Acidithiobacillus ferrooxidans ATCC 23270: one gene and its partner. Each later gene encodes a partner of the first gene's protein in a complex. Links are inferred from orthologs where the notes say so. Each region holds a gene or a part of one and is shown on either strand. Other genes may lie near its edges.

Evidence for each region.
Region 2: the proteins of mnmE (region 1) and mnmG are in contact, whole or in part, in a solved structure (PDB 9HIP), measured with the Escherichia coli proteins. The link is inferred for Acidithiobacillus ferrooxidans ATCC 23270 from one-to-one orthologs.

The regions. Positions count from the first base shown.
Region 1 is NC_011761.1:31,911-39,493, forward strand. What follows is about bases 1,859-4,745. They hold mnmE (tRNA uridine-5-carboxymethylaminomethyl(34) synthesis GTPase MnmE), read right to left. Parts: upstream 4,037-4,745; coding sequence 2,681-4,036; downstream 1,859-2,680. Other genes in these bases: AFE_RS00140 (porin family protein), read left to right, coding at 1,859-2,609; yidC (membrane protein insertase YidC), read right to left, coding at 4,074-4,745. Outside these bases: AFE_RS00135 (outer membrane protein assembly factor BamB family protein), read left to right, coding at 1-1,134; more of AFE_RS00140, read left to right, coding at 1,251-1,858; more of yidC, read right to left, coding at 4,746-5,660; membrane protein insertion efficiency factor YidD, read right to left, coding at 5,676-5,891; rnpA (ribonuclease P protein component), read right to left, coding at 5,888-6,274; rpmH (50S ribosomal protein L34), read right to left, coding at 6,243-6,377; energy-dependent translational throttle protein EttA, read right to left, coding at 6,448-7,583. UniProt on the Escherichia coli protein: Exhibits a very high intrinsic GTPase hydrolysis rate. Involved in the addition of a carboxymethylaminomethyl (cmnm) group at the wobble position (U34) of certain tRNAs, forming tRNA-cmnm(5)s(2)U34.
Region 2 is NC_011761.1:2,894,345-2,897,808, reverse strand. What follows is about bases 1-2,977. They hold mnmG (tRNA uridine-5-carboxymethylaminomethyl(34) synthesis enzyme MnmG), read left to right. Parts: upstream 1-540; coding sequence 541-2,415; downstream 2,416-2,977. Other genes in these bases: rsmG (16S rRNA (guanine(527)-N(7))-methyltransferase RsmG), read left to right, coding at 2,420-2,977; AFE_RS14740 (copper resistance protein NlpE), read left to right, coding at 73-522; AFE_RS14745 (class I SAM-dependent methyltransferase), read left to right, coding at 1-85. In the rest of the region: more of rsmG, read left to right, coding at 2,978-3,085; AFE_RS14725 (ParA family protein), read left to right, coding at 3,132-3,464. UniProt on the Escherichia coli protein: NAD-binding protein involved in the addition of a carboxymethylaminomethyl (cmnm) group at the wobble position (U34) of certain tRNAs, forming tRNA-cmnm(5)s(2)U34.

The sequences.
Region 1 (7,583 bases):
ACACAAACCCAGTTCTATGGAAACGCACTGGGGCCATCGGTGGTCGACGGTGTGGTCTATGCGGAAAGCGATGATATGTTTGCATATGCGGTTAACGCAAAAACCGGGAAACTCATCTGGCGCGCGAGTCCTGTCGGAAATAATTTGATGGGCAACCCGTTGGTCATTGGAAATACAGTATATCTATCCGCCGGCAGTGTAGCCTTCAACTTCGCCAACGTCTTGCGATATGCCCACAATCCATCGGCCTCAGCGCGAGGCCTGAATGTGAGTTTCAACGGCATTTATGCCCTTAACCGCAGCAACGGCAAGCTTCTTTGGTACTTCGCGACGCCTGGCGAAACCATGGCGACACCGGCCTATGACAATAACACCTTGTTTATTGCCGATGGCGCGGGAAATGCGTTTGGGATTAATGCCACGACTGGCAAGCAGGTCTGGAAAACCCATGTGGGGGGCATGGACAACATGTCCAGTGTGACAGCGTATCGGCACAATATCTATTTTGCTATGGCTATCAAGCCATATCTTTATTGTCTGAATGAATCCAACGGGCATATCGTATGGAAAGGGACGATACCGGGTGCCAGTAATACTGGTATTGGCGACGTATCTCCGGCGGCGGCCGATGGTGTTGTCGTACTCGATGCGACAACGAAACCGCAAGCCAATAAAAAGGCCATGTTCAGCAACGTCATTCGCGCATTTGATGCCAAGACCGGCGCGGTTCTGTGGACCAGAAACATGGGTAGCGGAGGAAAAATACCCGCGTTTAAAGGGGGCGTTCCCATGATCCACAACAACATCGTATATGTGGGCAATCCCGTCGCGTCAACATACCAGGCGTATGAACTTAAAACGGGCAAGCTGCTCTGGACATGGCATGTCCCAACCAAAGTTGCAGCAGGCGCGGGGCGTTCGGCTCCAACCTATTACAAAGGATTGCTGTACATAACTACCGGGCAGTACATATTTGTTGTGAATCCCGCCACCGGAAAGGAACTTCACCAACATCATATCGGTGGTCAGTTCGGGATCGAAAGCCCCGTAATAGTGGGGGGCACCGTCTACCTGACCAACTCCTGGGACTGGATCATGGCGATTCCGCTAAAAACGATAAGCCATGGCAGTTAGGTTTTCCAACGTGTTATCGGCCGGACCGATAACACGTAACCAGCCAGCCATCTGCCTCGTTAGCTTTCTGGTCAACGAAACCAGCACGCCCGGGGCGATGTCTGAAGGAGATAGATATGGGGAAGAGGAAACAACCAAAAAAATATGCAATATATGCCGTTGCCGTTGCCGTTCTGGCTGCGGGTTCAATAGATTCTGCCGCTGCTGCAAATTGGTTCAAGCTGGAAGGTATCTCTCCAGTACAAGCACCGCTGTTAAACTTCAGCGGGTTCTTTATTCCGCTTTACAAATACATGAATGGCACAGCGGCAGAAAATGGCCAGACTCCGAGGTTTAACCTGGTGGCACCTCAAGACACATCCAGCAAGTCATTTAATATTCTCTTTGCGCATATCATGCTGCGAGGAAATATCAATAAGCATATTTCATATATGTTGGCCGGCGAGTTCGGGAACAATCAGTTCACTCATGTTGGCGGCAACTATACACCACAGCTTATGGACGCCCATGCTACATTTAGTTATGTCCCTGGCGCCCGCTTTGAAGTAGGTATCATCCGCGCACCAGGTCCGGAAGAGGATATGCAGGGATACCCGAACTTTGCGTTTGGGTTCAATTATAGTACCGTCGTACAACAACTGATGTTGCAGCCGTTTTATTCAACAAATACCAATTATGGGTCAGGGCCATACGAAAGTTATTCTGTTCCCGGTAAAAACATAATGGGAAACAACGCATTCAGATATCCTGGTGCGGAAGTAATGGACTGGTTCCGTGCGGGAAATATGGAGTACGCCTATGGCGTGATGGTCGGCAACTTTGGACCTCTGGTGGCGACCAACACCTCGAGCGGAGCGCTCGTCGCAGCGCGCCTGCAGGCGTCTTACATTTTAAAAGGGTTTGGGCCAATTCATGGACCATTTCGCAGTGACGTGACGGGATTCCTCTGGTATCAGCATGCGAACCCCATTTTTAATGGACAATCCTACTCCATGACACGGGATGGACTTGGTCTGACGTATACGCAGGGATATATGCACCGTTGGGGAAGATGGCTCAAGTTTGAATATATCCGTGGCTCCGGAATGATCGATGCCCCCGCGGTGTTTAATGCCTACGCAGGAGCCGCACCCACGCTTACGGACGCCCAGGTTTACCCTGGAAGCCAGAATACGGCTAAAGGATATTATGTTTCCGGCGGATTTTTTGTCACCAACCGTTTAGAGTTCGATCTGCGCTATGACTTCTATGATCGATTACCCAATGTTGCGACGCAGGAGAGAATATTCAAAACCTGGGCGATCGGTGGCCAGTACCATATTACCAAGTCCACCAGAATAATGGTTGATTATTTCGTTAGAAGTGTGAAAATACCTGATCTGTCCGGTATTCCGCCAGCACAAAGAGTATTACCACAAAGTGTTGCGGATGCCGCTGACAACGAGTTTGCGGTTACCGCGTTTATTGCATTCTGAATAGCCGTGCGCTTTGCTACCATTAAGAAACCGTATTGCCGGCTCATTTCGCCTTTACGCTAGTTCCTGCGTTATTTCCCGATGCAAAAGCGCGAAAAAATCTCGCCGAGAATGTCTTCCACGTCCATGTGGCCGGTGATGCCGGCCAACGCTGCCGCGGCTTCACGCAGGGACTGGGCGACCAGTTCCGGGGCATCTCCCAGGCGGAGCGTGTCACCTGCGATGCCGAGCCGGTGCGCACAGCTTTCCAGGGCTTCGACATGGCGACGGCGCGCGCTGAAGGGGCAACTGTCGCCCTGCACCCCCAGTGCTTCAATCAGGCTGCAGTGTAATGTATCGAGACCTGCGCCGGTTTGGGCGGAGAGTGTTATGGCTTCCTCACCCGTCGGGGTGGCGGGTGGTGCGGAAACCAGATCCATTTTGTTCCAGATGATGCGGCGCGGTCCTTCCGGTAGGTCGCGCAGGATGACTTCGTCCTCCGATTGCCATCCCGTGCTCGCATCAGCCACCAGCAGGATCAGTTGTGCGCTGTGCAATATGTTGCGGGCGCGGGCGACGCCCTCCGCCTCCACGGCGTCCGTCGCCTCGCGCAGTCCCGCGGTGTCGACGAGTTCCACCGGCAGTCCGCCGAGGATGATCTCCTCTCGGAGCAGGTCGCGGGTGGTGCCGGGGATGGCGGTGACAATGGCTGACTCGCGCCGGGCGAGGGCGTTCATCAGGCTGGACTTGCCGACGTTGGGTCGTCCGGCGAGCACCACGCGACCGCCGCGGGCGAGTCGGGCGCCTTGCTGTGCCTGCTTGAGCAGATGGGCGACCTGAGCATCCAGCCGTACCAGGCTGTCGCTGATGGCCTGCGCATGGGCATCGCCAAGGTCTTCTTCACTGAAGTCCAGTCCGGCTTCGGCGAGAGCGAGAAGGCGCAGGAGCTGGCCGTGAATGTCATCGACGGCTTGTGAAAAGGCGCCCTCCAGACTCGCTGCCGCGGCTCGTGCCTGAGCATCGCTGCGGGCGTGGATGAGGTCGGCCACCGCTTCGGCCTGGGCAAGATCAAGCCGGCCATTGAGAAAGGCCCGTTCGCTGAACTCCCCGGCACGCGCCGCCCGTGCGCCAAGGGCGATAGCCTCGGTGAGCAGGCTGGCGAGGGCCAGCGGGCTGCCATGGCCCTGCAATTCCACGACGGTTTCGCCGGTGTAGCTGTTCGGGGCTGGAAAATAGAGGACAATGCCGTGATCGATCAGGCTGCCGTCGCGGGCGTAAAAGCGGCGAAAATGAGCATGACGGGGTGTCAGCGGTTTGGCGGACCGCCGGCCGCAGAGCGCCGTCGCGATGGACGGCGCCTGTGGTCCGGAGAAGCGCAAAATGCCGACACCGCCTTCTCCCGGCGGCGTGGCAATCGCCACGATAGTGTCTCCCTGCTGATAATCCATGCCCTTAACTCAGCGCGGACAAATCCTCACCGGCACCCTAGTCCTTGGCCTTCATGATATGACGGGTGATCAGGTACTGCTGGCCGATGGAAACCACGTTGTTGGTCAGCCAGTAGAGCACTAGGCCTGCGGGGAAGAAGGAGAAGAACACGGCGAAGACCACCGGCAGCGCGGACATGATGCGCTTCTGCATGGGGTCTACCGGCGCGGGATTGAGGCGCTGCTGGAAGAACATGGATATGCCCATGAGCAGGGGCAGGATGAAGTAAGGGTCGGGTATGGCCAGATCATGAATCCAGAGGATGAAGGGCGCCTGCCGCAGGGAGACGCTCTCCACCAGTACCCAGTACAGGGCGATAAAGAAGGGCATCTGCAGTATGATGGGCAGACAGCCTGCCATGGGGTTGACCTTCTCGCTGCGATACAACTCCATCATGGCCGCGCCCAGCTTCTGGCGATCGTCGCCGACTTCCTGCTTCAGTTTCTCCAGCTTGGGCTGGAGCTTCCGCATGTTGGCCATGGAACGGTAGCTGATGGCCGAGGGGTAGAAGAAGATGGACTTGACCACTATGACGAGCAGGATGATCGCCAGCCCCCAGTTGCCGACCAGCCCGTGGAACCAGGTCAGGACTACATGCATGGGCTCGGCGATGATGGCGAACCAGCCGTAGTCCACGGTCTGTTCCAGGCCGCGCCCCATGGCGGCCAGCGTTTGTTGCCGCTTCGGCCCAAGGAAGAGCTGTTGGGTGATGGTGGTGCTCTGACCCGGCGCCAGGGTGGGCAGCGGGGTGCTCACCCCGGCAACATAATTGGTACCCGAAGGACGCGCATAAACCTGAACTTGCGCATGAGCAGAGGGCAGGATGGCGGTGAGAAAGTAATGGTCCATCATCCCCGCCCAGCCGGGGCCGGATTTCAGTACCGGATGGTCGTGGATATCGCTGAAACTCACCTCGCTGAAGTTGCCCTGGTGCATGAGCACCGCGCCAGTGAAAATCGACATGAACATGTGCGTTTCGGTGCGGTCGTTACGCAGGATCTGATCGAAATAGCTGCCGTTCCACGGCGCGGACCCGCTATTGGTGATGGTGACGTGTTCTTCCGCCACATAGCTGTCGGGTTGGAATGTCCAGGTTTTTTCTACGGTCAGGGGGCCGGCCTTGCCGGTGAGGACGATGGGCTGGCCTGCGGTCGTCTGGCCGGCGGGGGCGGCAAACCGGGCGGTCAGGGTCTGCCCGTCGCTGCTGACGAAGCCGCTCTGTTGTATGGTGAGCCTGGCCGGTGCTCCGTCGAGGAGAGGATAAGGGGCGGTATCGTCCACCGCCTGTGGGTAGTGGCGCAGGCCCAGGTTTTGAATATCTCCGCCGTTCAGGCTGATCCGACCGGTGAACACCTGCGTCTGGAAAGATACCGCGGCCCCGGTCGCCGGTGGGAGACCGCCGGCGCTAGCCGGCACTACATCCACCGGCGCCGGCGAGGTGGCCGTAGCGCCGGGCGCCGTCACACTCCGGCTGACAGCAGGTCCGGCTGCAGGTTTCGGCGCATTCTGCTCCTGCCAGGCCTGAAACAGCAGAAAGACGACTACGGCAAGTGCAACGGCGAGGATGGTCTTCTGATTATCCATGGGGCCCCAGGGCTTTTAAGGAACGGGATCGACACCACCGGGGTGCCAGGGATGGCAGCGGCTGATGCGTTTGATGCCTAGCCAGGAACCTTTGGCGATGCCGTAGCGTTCGATGGCCTGACAGGTATATTCGGAGCAGGTCGGAAAAAAGCGGCAGTTGTGTCCGAGCATGGGGCTGATGATGTACTGGTAGCCGCGCACCACGACCACTGCCGCGCGCCGCACACTCATGTTCTCTCCAGGGTTTGCTGAAGGTAGGCACCCATGGCCCGCATGCTGAGTTGCCGGGCGCTCGGCCGCGCCACGACCAGCACGTCGCGCCCCCGTGTGCGCACCGACTGCTGCCGGAAGGCTTCGCGCAGGCGCCGCTTGATGCGGTTGCGGACCACGGCATTGCCCACCTTGCGACTCACCGCCAGACCCAGCCTGGGATGTGGCAGCTCATTACGCAGGGCGTAGATCACCAATTCCGGAAAAACCTTCTTGCGCCCCTGCTTGAGGGTGCGCTGGATAGCCACCTTCTGGCGGAGACGATCCTCGCGGGTAAAACGATGAGGATGCGCCAGCGCCGGGTTCATCGGCTTACGGACAAAGGCGCTGACGGCCCTTGGCACGACGGCGCTTGAGCACGAGGCGGCCGGATTTGGTGGCCATGCGGGCACGGAAACCGTGGGTCCGCTTACGGTGAACGACGCTGGGCTGAAAAGTACGCTTCATGAGACACTTCCTGCGGGTAATTCTTAAGGGCTGAGAAGATAAGGAGATGCTGCGTGAAAGTCAAGGCGCCTCAGCGCACGATGGGCTTGTAACGCAGGCGGTGGGGCCGGGCACCCTCTTCACCCAGGCGCCGTTTTTTGTCGGCTTCATACTCATGGTAGTTGCCCGCAAAAAACTCGACATGGGCATCGCCTTCAAAAGCGATGATGTGGGTGGCGATGCGGTCGAGGAACCAGCGGTCATGGGAGATGACCATAACGCTGCCGGCGAACTCCAGCAGGGCATCTTCCAGGGCGCGCAGCGTCTCCACATCGAGGTCGTTGGAAGGTTCATCGAGGAGGAGGACGTTGCCGCCGGCGATGAGGGTCTTGGCCAGATGCAGGCGGCCGCGCTCGCCGCCGGACAACTGTCCCACCAGCTTTTGTTGGTCGGCACCCTTGAAGTTGAAGCGGCCGCAATAAGCACGGGATTGGATTTCAAACTTGCCGACGGTGAGGATGTCCAACCCACCGGATATTTCTTCCCAGACATTGTTTTTGGCGGCGAGCGCATCGCGGGACTGGTCCACATAGGCGAGTTTGACGGTGGAGCCAAGGATGACTGCCCCGCTATCCGGGCTTTCCTGGCCCACGATCATGCGGAAAAAGGTCGATTTACCAGCACCGTTGGGACCGATGACGCCGACGATGGCGCCCGGCGGCACTTTAAAGCTGAGATGCTCAAAAAGCAGTTTGTCGCCGAAGCCCTTGGTCACATCACGGAACTCGATCACCTCGTTGCCGAGGCGTTCCGCCACCGGGATGAAAATCTCCTGGGTTTCATTGCGGGTCTGGTATTCGTAGGAACTCAATTCTTCAAAGCGGGCCATGCGCGCCTTACTTTTGCTCTGGCGGCCTTTGGCGTTTTGACGCACCCATTCCAGCTCGTGCTGCATCGCCTTGAGGCGCGACACCTCGGTTCTGGCCTCCTGCTCCAGGCGTTTTTCTTTCTGCTCCAGCCAGGCGGAGTAGTTGCCCTTGTAAGGGAAGCCATGACCACGATCCAGCTCCAGAATCCACTCGGCGGCGTTGTCGAGAAAGTAGCGATCATGGGTGACGGCGACCACGGTGCCGGAGAAGCGTTGTAAATATTGCTCCAGCCAGTCTACCGATTCGGCGTCCAGATGGTTGGTGGGTTCGTCGAGGAGGAGCATGTCGGGGCGGCTGA
Region 2 (3,464 bases), 2.9 Mb from region 1 along the record:
GGAGCTGGCAGGGGCATTTCCGGCACTGACTTTGCTGGAATTGCAGGAGGATGTGGATCGGGCGGCAGGGGTATGGCGGTGCTGAGGCCGCACCCCGCGTTTCTCTCCGCTGCCATCCTTCTGGGCGGTTGTACCACCCAACCCCCAGCGCTAACCAGCATGGGAGTGCCCAAACCGGACACCGCCCATATCAGCCAGAGGGTGCTGGATTGGGCGGGCACCTACGCCGGGGTGTTGCCCTGTGCGGACTGTCCCGGTGTGCGCGAGACCATTACGCTTAACAAAAACCTCACCATGGAGATCACTACTCAGTATGTGGGTCGCGGTGACCAGATTTTTCGTCGGGGAAACCAATTCTCCTGGGTCGACGGCAACACCATTCGGCTGGAAGGCATGGGCGGTGGGCCGACTCTCTACCGTGTCAGTGAAAACCAGCTCACCCAACTGGGCATGGATGGCAAGCCTGTCACGGGTCCGCTGGCTGCCCGTTTTATCCTGAAAAAATTGCCAAAACCCCGGTGAAACGCAGATAATCCCGCCATGCAAAACTCATTTGACGTTATCGTAGTCGGCGGCGGTCACGCCGGGACGGAAGCGGCTGCCGCAGCCGCCCGTCTCGGCGTGCGCACGCTTCTGCTTACCCAGAATCTCGATACCATCGGCCAGATGTCCTGCAACCCGGCCATCGGTGGCATCGGCAAAGGTCATCTGGTCAAAGAAGTCGATGCGCTCGGCGGCATCATGGCTCTCGCCATCGATCAGGCGGGCATCCAGTTCCGCACCCTCAACGCCAGCAAAGGTCCGGCGGTGCGCGCGACCCGCGCCCAGGCCGATCGCAGTCTGTACAAACGTGCCGTACGCCGTTTGCTCGAAGACATACCCGCCCTGCAACTATTCCAGGGCATGGTCGGCGATCTGCTCATGGAAGGCGACCGGCTGGGTGGCGTCATTCTGGAAACCGGCCTGGTGCTGCGTGCCGCACAGGTCGTTCTGACCACAGGCACCTTTTTGGGTGGCCGGGTGCACATGGGGGATCAGAATTACCCCGCCGGCCGCGCCGGCGACCCGCCATCCAACGCTCTGGCCCAGCGCCTGCGGGAGATGGCCTTCCCGGTGGCGCGGCTGAAAACCGGTACCCCGCCGCGCATCGACGGCCGCAGCATCGACTATGGGGTGCTGGAGGCCCAACCCGGCGATGCGCCACCGCCCGCTTTTTCCTTTATGACCCGGCGTATCGGTGTGCCACAACTGGCCTGCCACATCACCCACACCAACGCCCGCACCCACGAAATCATTCAGACGAACCTGCACCAGTCGGCCATGTACGGCGGTCATATCCAGTCGGTAGGGCCGCGTTACTGTCCCTCCATCGAGGACAAGGTCGTGCGCTTTGCCGATAAGGCGTCGCATCAGGTTTTTCTGGAACCAGAAGGCCTCGATACCCACGAAGTCTACCCCAACGGTATCTCCACCAGCCTGCCCTTCGGTGTCCAGATCGAACTGGTGCGCAGCATGCGCGGTCTGGAAAACGCCGTATTGCTGCGCCCCGGTTACGCCATCGAGTACGACTACCTCGATCCCCGCGAGCTCCACCCCAGTCTGGAAAGCCGACGCTTGCCGGGTCTGTTCTGTGCCGGCCAGATCAACGGCACCACCGGCTACGAGGAGGCTGCGGCCCAGGGACTGCTCGCCGGTCTCAACGCCGCCCGCCGCGCGCGCGAACTCGCGGCGTGGACGCCCGGTCGCCACGAAGCCTATCTAGGGGTGATGGTGGATGATCTTGTCACCCGCGGACTCGACGAACCCTACCGCATGTTCACCAGCCGCGCCGAATATCGCCTGCAACTGCGGGAGGACAATGCCGACCTGCGTCTGACGCCCCATGGCCGGGCATTGGGGCTGGTAGATGACCAGCGCTGGACGGCCTTCAGTGCCAAGCAGGACGCGGTGCAGGCGGAGCGCAACCGTCTCGAGGGCTTGCGCATCCATCCCGGCAGCGCCATCGCCGGGCGTATTGCGGCGAAGACGGATCAGCCCCTTTCCCGCGATGTCACTGCTCTCGAACTCCTCCGCCGCCCCGACTGGGATTACGCCAGCCTGCTCCAGGTGCTCGATCTCGTTCCGTGCAGCGATGCGCAGGCCTGCGAACAACTGGAGATCGAGTGCAAATATGCCGGCTATGTCGCCCGCCAGCACGACGAGATCACTCGCGCCGCGCGCTGGGAGGGAACGGATATCCCTGCCGACATGGACTACGCAGCGGTGCGGGGCCTCTCTACCGAAGTGATGCAGCGCCTCGCCCGTCAGCGACCGCAGACCATCGGTTTGGCCAGCCGTATCCCTGGTGTGACCCCGGCCGCCGTCTCCCTGCTTCTGATTCATGTGAAACGTCGCGGTCTGCGGCAGGCGGGCTGATTCGATGACCAAGCCGGAGCTGTCCTCGCAAGCGCTGCATGCCCGTCTGAATGCCGGACTGGTGGCTCTCGGCCTCGACCGCACGGTCGGTGCTGAGCAGCGTGACCTGCTGATCCACTACGTCGCCCTCCTGCAGCGCTGGAATGCCACCCACAACCTGACGGCGGTGCGGGATCCCCTGGAGATGGTGCCCCGCCATCTGCTGGACAGCCTGGCGGTGCTCCCCTATTTGCCGGAGGGTGCGGTGGTGGATATCGGTAGCGGCGCCGGATTGCCCGGCATCCCCCTTGCTATCTGCTGCCCAGCACAAGCGTTCACCCTGGTGGAACCGGCGGCCAAACGGGTCGCTTTCCTCCGCTACGCCATCGCAGATCTTGGGTTGACCAACGTGCAGGTTGCCCCGCAGGGCAGCGAAGATTATCACCCCGATCTCCTGCCAGACGTCATCATCAGCCGTGCCACCGCGCCCCTCGCTCGTCTCGACGCCATGACCAGGCACCTCCAGGGCCCGCACACCTGGGTGCTTGCCCAGAAAGGTCCGGGTGTCGGGGAGGAGTTGACCGACTGGCCCCGTGCGGCATCCCTCCACATCACCCGTCGGGACCTCGCCGTTCCCGGCCTGCCACCGCGTTTTCTGCTTTCCTGGCGCATCCCGGTCGCCACGCCCTAGCCCCCCGCACCGCTACGGGGTATCCTACGCCAAGTTATCGTCGAAGATGGAAATCCGCCCAGTCGCCATGCGCACCGTCGCTATCGCCAATCAAAAGGGGGGGGTGGGTAAGACCACCACCGCCGTCAATCTGGCCGCCGGACTCGCCCAGAACGGCAAGCGCGTCCTCCTCATCGACCTCGATCCCCAGGCCAATGCGACCACTGGTCTGGGTCTCGGCGGCAGCGCCACGGCGACGATTTACCACGCCCTCCTTGGCGAATTACCCCTGAGCGCGGTGTTGTTGAATGCGTTTCCGGAGGGCCTTTCCCTCGCACCATCCAGCCCCGATCTTGCGGGTGCGGAGGTGGAGCTTTATGGCCGGCCCGATCGTGAGCGG